One region of the Gottschalkia purinilytica genome, then DNA from elsewhere that is predicted to be linked to it. Evidence: riboswitches for the same ligand, from Rfam matches in the RefSeq annotation. Region 1 holds a riboswitch; the other holds the start of a gene.
What was found. A riboswitch is a leader RNA that binds a small molecule or an ion and turns the genes downstream of it on or off. The one in region 1 is predicted to bind molybdenum cofactor.
Positions count from the first base shown of each region.

Region 2: another riboswitch for molybdenum cofactor. It lies ahead of CLPU_RS14305 (ABC transporter substrate-binding protein); the one in region 1 lies ahead of clpB (ATP-dependent chaperone ClpB).

Region 1 covers NZ_LGSS01000010.1:12,748-19,368, forward strand. The annotation lists gene CLPU_RS10435 (nitroreductase family protein) at 1-131, shown strand, start outside; gene CLPU_RS10440 (aldehyde ferredoxin oxidoreductase family protein) at 697-2,523, shown strand; gene CLPU_RS10445 (MoaD/ThiS family protein) at 2,534-2,758, shown strand; gene CLPU_RS10450 (HesA/MoeB/ThiF family protein) at 2,763-3,446, shown strand; molybdenum cofactor riboswitch at 3,443-3,561, shown strand; gene clpB (ATP-dependent chaperone ClpB) at 3,973-6,567, shown strand.
Region 2 covers NZ_LGSS01000019.1:6,403-13,023, reverse strand. The annotation lists gene fdhF (formate dehydrogenase subunit alpha) at 1-1,566, shown strand, start outside; gene CLPU_RS14325 (ferritin-like domain-containing protein) at 1,568-2,065, shown strand; gene CLPU_RS14320 (MogA/MoaB family molybdenum cofactor biosynthesis protein) at 2,067-2,558, shown strand; gene CLPU_RS14315 (molybdenum cofactor guanylyltransferase) at 2,574-3,173, shown strand; gene fdhD (formate dehydrogenase accessory sulfurtransferase FdhD) at 3,193-3,975, shown strand; molybdenum cofactor riboswitch at 3,944-4,061, shown strand; gene CLPU_RS14305 (ABC transporter substrate-binding protein) at 4,338-5,240, shown strand; gene CLPU_RS14300 (ABC transporter permease) at 5,357-6,046, shown strand; gene CLPU_RS14295 (ATP-binding cassette domain-containing protein) at 6,048-6,621, shown strand, end outside.

The DNA.
Region 1 (6,621 bases):
AAACTTTAAATATACCTGAAAATAGAAAAATAGCTGGAATTATTCCAATAGGTTATCCAGACATGGACCCACCAGCACCACCAAGAGTAGATCCAGAATTAAAAGAGAAAGTTAAATGGTTGGGATATTAATTATATATAAAAATAAGAGACTAATTTATTAGTCTCTTATTTTTATCATAAACCGAAATAAAGGTAGGTCTACGAAAATGATGGGTAAAAAAACAATCGATGTAAGAATATTTGAGCTAATCTGTGAATAAGGATTTAATGGCAAAATTGGGATAGTAAAAAATATGTTAGAACTAAAAAGAAAGCACTTAATACAAAAGCTATAGTCAGGTTTGAAACTTTACCAGGAAAATATCTTTTTTAAGTTTTTAAACTAAGTAGCCTAAAGAGGAAATTTTACATTTATCTTAAACAGATTTCGTATAGTACTATTTTAGACAATAATAGTAACATTTTAATTATAGATAAATAGAAGCTTCTAATCTTTTAAGTAGAAGTTTTTTACTTTTATAAAAAATTATATTGAGATATTAAATCTATATTTTAGATGTTAAAAGGTTAAATAAATAAATTTAATATTATAATTAAATTTAATGACTATTCATGTCAATTAGCATCATTGAATAAAAAAATGAGTTTGATATAATGAAATTGTAACAAAAATATTGTAAAGGAGGTTTAAATTATGTATGGTTATATGGGTAAGGTTTTGCGTGTAAATCTGACAAAAGGTACGTGTTTATATGAAGATTTAAACATGGAAAATGCAAAAAACTTTATTGGAGCCAGAGGTCTTGGTGTAAAAACTTATATTGATGAAGTTGATCCGAATGTGGAAGCCATAAGCGAAGAAAATAAAATTATATTAGCTACAGGCCCAGTTACAGGCACTATGGCTCCAACAGGTGGACGTTACATGGTAATTTCAAAAGCTCCATTAACAGGAACCATAGGAACAGCAAATTCTGGAGGATTTTTTGGAACACATATAAAAAAATCTGGACTTGATATGATTATTATCGAGGGAAAGGCCAAAGAGCCTGTTTATTTACTCATTGAAGATGATAAAGCAGAGCTTCGTAGTGCAAAGCATTTATGGGGCAAAAAACTAGAAGACACCACAAAAACTTTAAAATCAGAAACAAGTAACAAACACAAAATACTGGCAATAGGACCAGCTGGTGAAAATTTATCACTTATGAGTGCTATTATGAATGATATTGACAGAGCTGCTGGTAGAGGCGGTATGGGAGCTATAATGGGCTTTAAAAATTTAAAAGCTATATCTATTTTAGGTACACAAACAGTTAAAGTTCCTAATAAGGACAAATTTAGAGAAGTAGCAAAAGAAAAAATTAATTTAATTAAAAATGACCCTGTTGGTGGTACAGGATTACGTGCTTATGGTACAGCAGTTCTTGTAAATATAATTAATGAAAATGGCATGCACCCTGTTAAAAACTTTAAAGAAGGATACACTGGTCTAGAAAAAATAGATAAAGTTAGTGGTGAGACTTTAGCTAGTGAGCATCTAACAAGAGCAGTAGGTTGTGCTTCGTGCCCTATTTCTTGTGGACGTGAAGTAAAGCTTCCAAACGGAGATATAGTAGGTGGGCCAGAATATGAAACCATATGGTCATTTGGACCAGACTGTGATAACTATGATTTAGACTCTGTTAATATTCTTAATATGTTATGTAACGAGTATGGATTAGACACAATATCAGCAGGAGCGACTCTTGCAGCTGCTATGGAACTATATGAAAATGGATTTATAAAGGACGAAGAACTACAAAGTGATGGATTAAGTCTTAAATGGGGCGACAAAGATTCTATGATAAAATGGTTACACAAAATAGCACTTCGTGAAGGTTTTGGAGCTAAAATGACAGACGGTTCATACAGACTTTGTGAAAGCTATGATCAAGTAGATACAAGTATGAGTGTGAAAAAACAAGAAGTTGCAGCTTATGACCCACGTGGAGCAAAAGGAATTGGACTTAACTATGCAACTAATAATAGAGGCGGTTGCCATATTAAAGGTTATATGATTAATCCAGAAATCTTAGGTTATCCTACAAAAGTTGATAGACTTACGGATGACAAAGACAAGGTAGACTTAACTGTTATAGTTCAAAACTTAACAGCAGTAGTTGATTCTATGGGTATGTGTATATTTACAACTTTTGGACTTAAAGATAATCAGGATTATGCAGATATTTTAAATGCTGTATGTGGTACAGATTATACGGGAGATACTTTATTAGAAGTTGGTGAAAGAATTTATTCATTGGAGCGTATGTATAATGAAAAATGTGGTTTCTCACGTGCTGATGATACACTTCCTAAGAGATTAACTGATGAAGCTATGCCAAGTGGTCCAGTAAAGGGTGAAAAAGTAAACTTAGAGAAAATGCTTGATAACTACTATATATCACGTGGTTGGTCACAAGATGGTATAGTTACAGAAGAAACTAAAAAACATCTTGGATTACAAGATTGTTTTGCATAGAGGTTTTCTTATGAATGATATAAAAGTTGAAGTAAGATTATTTGCATATTTAAGAGATAATAGGGGAAAAGTTGTTTATACTAACGCAGATACAATTCGTAAAGTTTTGGACGAACTAAAAATATCTGATGAAGATGCTCACATTATTTTGGTCAATGGACATGATGCAAATAGAGAAGATTCTTTAAAAGATGGAGATGTATTATCAATTTTTCCACAAGTAGGTGGAGGTTGATAAAATGAATTTTGAAAGATATATTAAAAATCTAAACTCTTTTTCTAAAGAAGAAATAGAAGATATATATATGAAAAAGGTGTGTATTGTTGGTTGTGGTGGTCTTGGAGGCTATACAAGTCAAATTTTAGCTCGATTTGGAGTAGGGCATATTACTGTAGTTGATGGTGATGTGTTTGTAGAAAGTAATTTAAATAGACAGTTGTTTGCTACAGAAAAAACAATTGGTAAATATAAAGTTGAAGTTTGTAAAAGTGTTTTAGAAGAAATAAATAGTAGTATAAATATAAAAACCTTTAACTGTATGGTTTCAGAGGTAAATGTAAACGATATCATAAAAAACCATGACATTGTAATAGATTGTTTGGATAATATAGAAACAAGATTATTACTTGAAAAAGCCTGTTATGAAGAGAATATACCTTTAGTACATGGTGCAATTGCAGGATTTTTCGGTCAAGTTACAACCATATATCCAGGTGACAAAACTCTTGAAAAAATTTATAAAAATAAAAATAAAGGTATAGAAAGTAAATGGGGTAACCCGTCTTTTATTCCACCTACTATAGCTTCTATACAATGTTGTGAAGCAATAAAAGTTTTGGTAGGAAAAGGAGAAGTTTTTAGAAATAAACTTTTATATGTAGATTTATTAAATAACGATTTTGAAATGATAGAAATTAGTTGAATAAAATCTTCCGAGTCTTATATACCTAAAGGTTTTTCCTATGGTATAAGACCAATGGGTACATGTAGAAATGTATGTGCCTCCCGAATTGGAAAGGAATGTGTTTAGCATGGTTTTTCTATGCTTAAAAAACAGTCCTTTACAGGACTGTTTTTTCACTTTATATAGATAAAATGAGCTAATTATGTTAAGAGAATATATTTGACTTAGTAGAAAATAAGTAAATTTACTTTTAAATCAGAAAAAATATTACGAACTTTAAAAGAAGGTATGATTTTGATCAAAATCATACCTTCTTTTGTCAACAATCCGAAAGACTAATTTATTAGCCTATTATTCTATATGTTCATAATCATATTAAATCTACTTTTTCAGATAATTTAATATAAATCATTTATATAAAGTATCAAAATAAGGTAAAATAATAAGAATATAAATATATTTAGTTATTGATTTTTTTATGTAAAATAATTATAATAAAAACAAAGGTCAAAGAAAGTCAAAGTTAGACTTAAGGAGTGATAATATGAACTTTGAAAAATTTACTCAAAAGTCAGGAGAGGCAATATCATTAGCAACACAAGAAGTTATTAAAAATGAAAATCAACAAATAGAGGAGATACACTTACACTATGCTTTGCTAGAACAAGAAGATGGTTTAATTCCGAAACTTATAGAACTCATGGGAATAGATATAAATAGTTTGAAGAATGAAGTAAAAAATGAAATAAATAAGTTACCAAAAGTACATGGACAAAATGTATCATCACCTTATGCTAGTAGAACATTAACAAAAATACTAATGAATGCAGAAGATGAGGCTAAGAAGTTTAAAGACAGTTATGTAAGTGTAGAACACTTATATATATCAATTATAAAAGAAAAAAATATTCAGTCACAAAATATATTTAAGAAATATAATATTACTTTGGCTAAATTCTTAGATGCTCTTAATAAAGTAAGGGGAAATCAAAATATAACATCAGATAATCCAGAAGATACTTATAATGTACTTCAAAAGTATGGTAGAGACTTAGTAGAAGAAGCTAAAAGAGGAAAGATAGATCCTATAATAGGTAGGGATAATGAAATAAGAAATGCTATTAGAATACTATCAAGGAGAACCAAGAATAATCCAGTTTTAATAGGTGACCCTGGAGTAGGTAAGACAGCTATAGTTGAAGGATTAGCTCAACGAATAGTTAATGGAGATGTTCCAGAAGGATTAAAAAATAAGACGATATTTTCGTTAGATATAGGAGCATTAATAGCAGGAGCTAAATTCAGAGGAGAATTTGAAGAAAGATTGAAGGCTGTCCTAAAAGAGATACAGAAATCAGAGGGGAATATCATACTATTTATAGATGAGATACACACTATAGTAGGTGCTGGTAGAACAGAAGGCGCTATGGATGCTAGTAACATCTTAAAACCAATGTTAGCTAGAGGTGAACTACATTGTATAGGAGCTACTACACTAGATGAATATAGAAAATATATAGAAAAAGATGCAGCGTTAGAAAGAAGATTCCAAAAAGTTATAGTAGACCAACCTTCAGTGGAAGATTCTATAGCAATCTTAAGAGGAATAAAAGAAAAATATGAAATACATCATGGAGTACGTATAGCTGACAATGCGGTCATAGCTTGTGTTACTCTTTCTGATAGATATATAAGTGATAGATTTTTACCTGATAAGGCTATAGATTTAATGGATGAAGCAGCATCTATGCTTAGGATGGAAATAGATAGTATGCCATTTGAACTAGATGAACTTAGAAGAAAAATATTACAATTACAAATAGAAGCTCAATCACTTAAAAAAGAAAAAGACGAAAGTTCTTTAAAAAGACTTGAAGATATACAGAAAGAGATATCTAGTCTAGAAGAAGAAGCTAATGAGTTAAAAGCTCAGTGGGAATTAGAAAAAGAAGGAATTAAGAGAATAAGTGATATAAAGAAAGAAATAGATGCTACTAAAATCCAAATAGAAGAGGCAGAAAGAAAATATGATTTAGAACGTATAGCTATATTAAAACATGGTAAGTTAGTAGAGCTAGAAAAACAGCTAGAAGAAGAAAAAGAAAAACAAAATAACAAAGAAAATACTATGTTAAGAGAAGAAGTAACTAGCGTGGAAATAGCAGAAATAGTGGCAAGATGGACTGGAATACCAGTATCAAAGTTAGTTGAAGGAGAAAGACAAAAATTACTTCATTTAGAAGAGATACTGCAAAAAAGAGTTATTGGACAGGATAAAGCAGTGAAAGATGTTTCAGATTCTGTCATAAGAGCTAGAGCTGGACTTAAAGATATAAATAAACCTATAGGTTCATTTATATTCTTAGGACCTACTGGTGTAGGTAAGACAGAGTTAGCTAAAACTATTGCAGAAGCTCTATTTGATAGTGAAAAAAATATTATAAGAATAGATATGAGTGAGTACATGGAAAAACATTCAGTGTCTAGACTTATAGGATCACCTCCAGGATATGTAGGATATGATGAAGGCGGACAATTAACAGAATCAGTTAGAAGAAAACCATATAGTATAGTACTATTTGATGAAATAGAAAAAGCTCATCCAGATGTATTTAATATACTTCTTCAAGTATTAGATGATGGAAGGCTTACAGACAATCAAGGTAGAACAGTGGACTTTAGAAATACTATTATAATAATGACTTCTAATATAGGATCTGACTATTTAATTGAAGGAATAGATGAAAATGGAGAAATAAAAGAAGATACAAAAAATGAAGTAATGGATATGATGAGAATTAGTTTCAAACCAGAATTTCTAAATCGTATAGATGAAATTATAATGTTCAAACCATTATCTAAGGATAATATTTATAAAATAATAGACTTACTATTAAATGATATAAAGTCAAGATTAAGAGATAGAAATATAGATATAAATCTGACTGAAAAAGGGAAAGAATATATATTAAATAATGCATACTCTCATAATTATGGTGCAAGACCTATAAAAAGATATTTACAGAAGTTTATAGAAACGGAATTAGGTAAAATGATTATAAGAGGATATATAACAGATAAGGATAATGTAGTGGTTGATGTTGAAAATGACCAGCTAGTAATAATTAAAGAAAACTAAAATAGAATAAAAAAATGAAATGAAAGAACTGTGTATCATTATAAGAAATATTTA
Region 2 (6,621 bases), on a different contig from region 1:
AGCATAAATGAAGTTCTTGATTCAGATGTTATATTTATTATAGGTTCAAATACTACAGAGAATCATCCAGTTATAGCAACTAAAATGAAACAGGCTAAGAAAAAGGGAGCTAAAATAATAGTAGCTGATCCTAGAAAAATAGAACTTGCAGATAAAGCTGATATATTCTTACAAATTAAGCCTGGAACTAACATAGCAGTTTTAAATGGAATGATGAACTATATAATTGAAAATGAACTTTATGATAAAGATTATATAGAAGAAAGAACTGAAAACTTTGAAGAAGTTAAAGAATCTCTTATAGAATATACACCTGAGAAGGTAGCAGAGATATGTGGTGTAAATAAAGATGATATCATAAAAGCAGCTAGAATGTATGCAGAATCAGATAAAGCAGGAATATATTATGCAATGGGTATAACTCAACATATAACAGGAACAAACTCTGTAATGGCAATATCAAACCTAGCACTTATGTGTGGAAATGTAGGTAAAGAAAATGCAGGAGTAAATCCACTTCGTGGACAAAATAATGTACAAGGTGCTTGTGATATGGGAGGACTGCCGTCAGACTTGCCAGGATATCAAAAAGTGTTTAAAGAAGAGATAGCTGAAAAGTTTGAAAAAGCTTGGGGTGTTAGTTTACCAAGAGAAGTAGGAATGACTATGTCCGAAATACTTGATAGTGTTAAGATGCTGTATATAATGGGAGAAAATCCTATGTTATCAGATCCTGATATAAATCATGTTAAACATTCATTAGAAAGGATCGATTTCTTAGTTGTTCAAGATATATTCTTAACAGAAACTGCAGAATTAGCTGACGTTGTTTTACCGGCAGCATCATTTGCTGAAAAAGATGGAACATTTACAAATACAGAAAGAAGAGTTCAAAGGGTAAGAAAAGTTATTGAATCAATAGGAGATTCTAAAGCAGATTGGCAGATACTAATGGAGATTATGAATAAGCTAGGATATCCCCAAAAATATAGACACCCTTCAGAGATAATGGAAGAAATAGCAAGTGTAACACCACAATATGGCGGTATTACTTACGATAGGATAGAAACTGAAGGGATACAATGGCCATGTTTAGATAAAGATCATCCAGGTACTAAATATCTATACAAGGATGCCATAGCAAGAGGGAAAGGATTATTTTTTCCAGTTTATCATACAGGTAGTGCTGAAACTACAGATAAGGAATATCCATATATATTAACTACAGGTAGGGTACTTTACCAATACCATACTAGAACTATGACCGGAAGAGTAGAGAAGTTAAATGAAAAAGTACCAGAATCATATATAGAGATAAATGAAGTAACAGCAAATAAGCTAGGAGTTAAAGATAGTGAAAAAGTTAAGGTAACATCAAGAAGAGGTAGCATAGATATAAAAGTTAAAGTTACAGATATAGTAGAAGATAATGTAATGTTTATACCGTTTCATTTTGCAGAAGGTGCCGCAAATTACCTTACAAATACTAAGGCTGACTCTGCTGCTAAAATACCAGAACTTAAAGTTGCAGCAGTGAATGTAGAAAAAATACAAAGGAGTTGCTAAAATGAAAAAGTATGAACAAGTAATAAGATATGCTATGCAAATGGAACTTGATGGTCATAATTTCTTTAAAGAAAAGGCAGAACAGGTTCTAAGAGAAACTGCCAAAGAATTATTCTTAAGTTTAGCTGATATTGAGATGGAACACTATAATTTTTTAAAGAGACATTTAGATAGGTATATAAAAAATGACACATTTGAAATAGATAAAAATTTTATAAATACAGATAAAGATATTCTCGAAGAAAGAGCAAAAAAAGAGAAGATAGATGAAGCTTTAAAGGAAAGTGATGTTCCAGATATAACTATACTAAGAATGGCTTATCTTATTGAAAGAGATTTTAAAGAGTTTTATGAAAAAGCTTCTAAAGAAGCAGATGACCCTATTATAAAAGAACTTTTTGAAACACTATCAAATTGGGAAGCAGGTCATGAGTCTATATTTAAAGAAGAATATGATAGAAGAATAAAGGAATATATGACACTTCCTTGGGGAGGATAAAATGTTTAAAGTAGGTATAATTACAGCTAGTGATAAAGGATCTAAAGGAGAAAGAGAAGACTTAAGTGGTAAAACTATAATCGAAATAGTAGAGTCTAAAGGGTACAAAGTAGAAAAATATACTATTGTTCCTGATGAAAAAGATATGTTATCACAACAAATGATATATATGTCAGATGAACTTAATGTAGATCTTATTTTAACTACAGGTGGAACTGGATTTAGTAAAAGAGATGTAACTCCAGAAGCTACTCTAAATGTAGTAGATAGATTAGTTCCAGGTATACCAGAAGCAATGAGATACTTTAGCTTACAAATCACTCCAAGAGCTATGCTTTCAAGAGCTATGGCAGGAATAAGAAATGATAAAACTCTTATTATAAATTTACCTGGTAGTCAGAAAGCTGTTAGAGAAACTTTAGAATATATTATAGATTCAGTTCATCATGGACTAGAGATTCTAACTGGCAGGACAAGTGAGTGTGGGAGATAGAGTTGAGGAGATACTATGGAAAAGTTTAAGACGGCTGTTATTTTAGCTGGAGGAAAAAGTAGCAGAATGGGATTTGATAAGCAGTTTCTAAGAATAAAAGAAAGAAGGCTTATGGATATTGTCATAAATAAGCTTAAAGAAGAATTTGAAGAAATAGTTATAGTTACAAATAAGCCAGAATACTATGTAGGACTTTCAGATAAGATAACAAGTGACATAATAAAAGGTATGGGTCCTTTAAGTGGTATTCATGTAGGACTTAAGAATGCAAGTAGTAGGTATTCTTACTTTATAGCTTGTGATATGCCTAACGTAAATTTAGAGTATATAAGATATATGAAAAAGAAGATAAATGAACTTAATCCTAAAGCTTGTATAACCAGGCTAGGAGGTTGGATAGAGGCGTTTAATGGTTTTTATTCAAAGGATTTAGTTGAAGAAATAGAGGAACACTTAAAAGAAGACAAAAGATCGGTAAATTCGTTATTAAAAAAGGTAGATACATTATATATAGAAGAAGAACAAGCAAGAAAATTTAGCCCCAAATGGGAAATGTTTATTAATTTAAATACTAGAGAAGAACTAGATAATTATATAAAAAACTATTCAAATTAAAGTTAAATGGAGCGATATTATGAACGAAGTTAAGGAAGTTGATATTATAAGAATAAAAGATAACGATGTAGCTGAAGAAACAGATGAAGTTATAGTTGAATATCCTTTTACAATATTTCTAAATGATAATGAGTTTATAACTCTTCTTTGTACACCAAGTTCTTTAGAACATCTAGCTATAGGGTTCCTACATTCAGAAGGTCTTATAGGTACAAAAGAAGATATATTAGACGTAAAAATAGATCATAAAAAAGGTATAGCTTATGTATATACTAAAAATAAAACAAACTTAAAAGAAAAACTATATGGTAAAAGAACTATAACTACAGGTTGTGGTAAAGGTACAGTTTTTTATAATGTCATAGACTCTTTTAAATCTAAGAAGATAAAACATGACTTTAAAATAGACAAGGAAGATATTATAAGACTTATAAGAATCTTTAATAAAGAGTCAGAACTTTTCTTAAAAACAGGTGGTGTTCATAGTTGTGCCTTATGTGATAAGGACAATATATTAATATTTGAAGAAGATATAGGAAGACACAATGCACTTGATAAAATTCTAGGAAAAACTTTAATGGAAGATATAGACTTAAAAGATAAAATGATTTTAACAAGTGGAAGAATATCTTCAGAGGTTTTAATAAAGGTAGCTAAAAGGGGAATACCAGCTATAATATCAAGGTCAGCTCCAACTAATTTAACTGTAGAAATGGCTAAAGATCTTAATATAACTTTAATAGGTTTTGTTAGAGGCCGAAAAATGAATATATATTCAAATTTTCCGAGTCTAAACTTCTAAGGTTTAAACTATGAAGTTAGGCCCATGGGTATAAAGAGAAATTTTTATGCCTCCCACTCTTGGAAAGGAAGGTTTGAGTATGTTAACTATGCATACTCAAAAATAGTCCTTTTCATAAGGACTATTTTTTTTATATATAAATACGAGAATCTATCAAAACAATTATAAAAATATAATAGACATTTATAGCAGTGTTAAAAGCTGTGACATTTATTACAAGAAATTTTATTAGGTATGTTCATTGATTTTTCTCTTATTTTCTAAAAAAAATGCTTTTTATAAGAGTATTATAATTCAAGAAATTAAGAGGACTCAATATACATATAACTTAAAAGAACTAGAGCATATATAAGGAGGACAAGATGAAAAAGTTACTTAGCGTTATTTTATGTGTTTTATTATCATTTTCTTTATTAGCTGGATGTAGTAATAGCAATAAGAATGAACAAGAAAATAAAAACGCAACTACAAAAAATGAACAAGAAAAGAGCAAAGATACTAGTGATAAAAAAGAAAAAGGTAGTATAATACTTGCTACTACAACGAGTACTGAAGATAGTGGTCTTTTAGATTATTTACTTCCTAAATTTAAAGAAGAAACAGGAATAGATGTAAAAGTAGTTTCTGTTGGTACTGGTCAAGCATTAAAAAAGGGTGAAGATGGTGATGCAGATATACTTCTAGTTCATGCTAAATCAGATGAGGAAAAGTTTGTGAAAGAAGGACATGGACTTCAAAGACATGATGTAATGTATAATGACTTTATACTAGTTGGACCTAAAAATGATCCACTAAAATTAAAAGAAAATTCACCAAATGATATAGTAGCTGGATTAAAAACAATATCTGATAAACAAGGAACTTTTGTATCAAGAGGAGATGAATCTGGTACACATAAAAAAGAATTAAAGCTTTGGGAAACTGCTAATTTAAAACCAGAAGGAAAATGGTATGTATCAGCAGGTAGTGGAATGGGAGAAGTATTAAAGATAGCTAGTGAGAAACAAGGATATACGATAACAGATAGAGCAACATACTTAAAATTAAAAGACACTTTAGATTTAGACATAGTAATAGAGAAAGAAGATAATCTTTATAATCAATATGGTATTATACCAGTAAATCCTAATAAAAATAAAAAGATAAATAAAGACGGTGCAAAAGAATTTGAAGAATGGATACTTTCAGAGAAAACTCAAAAATTAATAGGTGAGTATGGTAAAAAAGAATTTGGACAATCTTTATTTATACCAAATGCTAAATAGATTTTAGGGTATAAACATAGTAAAATTCTAAATTTTGTATATAAGTTTAGCTATTTAGTACAAGATTTAGAATTTTTACTATATTATTTTAATTTAATTTGTTAAAGGAGTATGTTATGGACTATATACTAGACGGAATAAAGGAATCTATAAGACTTTTATTAAGCTTTGATAAGGAAGTATATAGTATTATTGGACTATCAGTATTTGTTTCTTCATTTGCAACAATAATATCATCTACAGTATGTATTCCCTTAGGAATATATCTAGGAATAAAGGAGTTTAAAGGGAAAAAGCTCTTATCTCGAATCTTATATACTTTTATGAGTATCCCATCAGTCATAGTAGGTCTTTTCATAGCTATACTACTTTCAAGAAGAGGACCTTTAGGATTTCTTGATATTCTATATACACCTACAGCTATGATAATTGCTCAAACAGTTTTAGTCGCACCTCTTATATTAGGACTGACATATAATATGTCAAAAAGTAGAGGACATATTATAAAGAAGACAGGAACTACATTAGGTGCTAATACATTTCATATAATTTTACTTATAATAAAGGAATTAAAAGTAGATATATTTATGAATATAGTTACATCATTTTCAAGAGCTATATCAGAAGTTGGAGCAGTTATGATAGTTGGAGGAAATATAAAAGGACATACAAGAGTAATAACAACGTCAATTTCTATGTTAAACTCAATGGGAGATTATCCAATGGCAATAGCATTAGGAATAGTTCTGCTTATAATTTCTTTTGGAATAAATAGTATCATATATTCCTACAATGTGGAGGATTAACATGAATGTACACATAAGAAATTTAAAAAAATATTATAATGAAAAAAATATATTAAATATAGACGAGATAAAAATAGATTCAGGAAAAATAACTGGTATATTAGGACCAAATGGAGCTGGTAAAAGTACACTTCTTAATATAATAGCAGGATTAGATGATATTTTTACTGGTGATATAAGATATGATGATAGGAAATTAAATAAAAATATATATAAAAATATAACATTAGTAAGTCAAAAGCCTTATTTATTTAAGAGAACTGTGTATGAAAATATCCTATATCCTTTAAAATTAAGAGGATTCAAAGAAAGAGATATAAAAGATAAAGTGAGAAATATATTAGAAGAGCTAGAAATAACAAACATAGTAAATAAGAAGGCTAATCTTCTGTCAGGTGGAGAGTCTCAAAAAGTTTCATTAGCTAGAGCTTTAGTTTTTGAACCAAGACTTCTTCTTCTAGATGAGCCTACTTCAAATATAGATGTGAAATCATTAGAAATGATAGAGAGAAAAGTGATACAATTTAATAAAAAAGAAAATTCTACTATAGTTATAGTTACTCACAATTTAAATC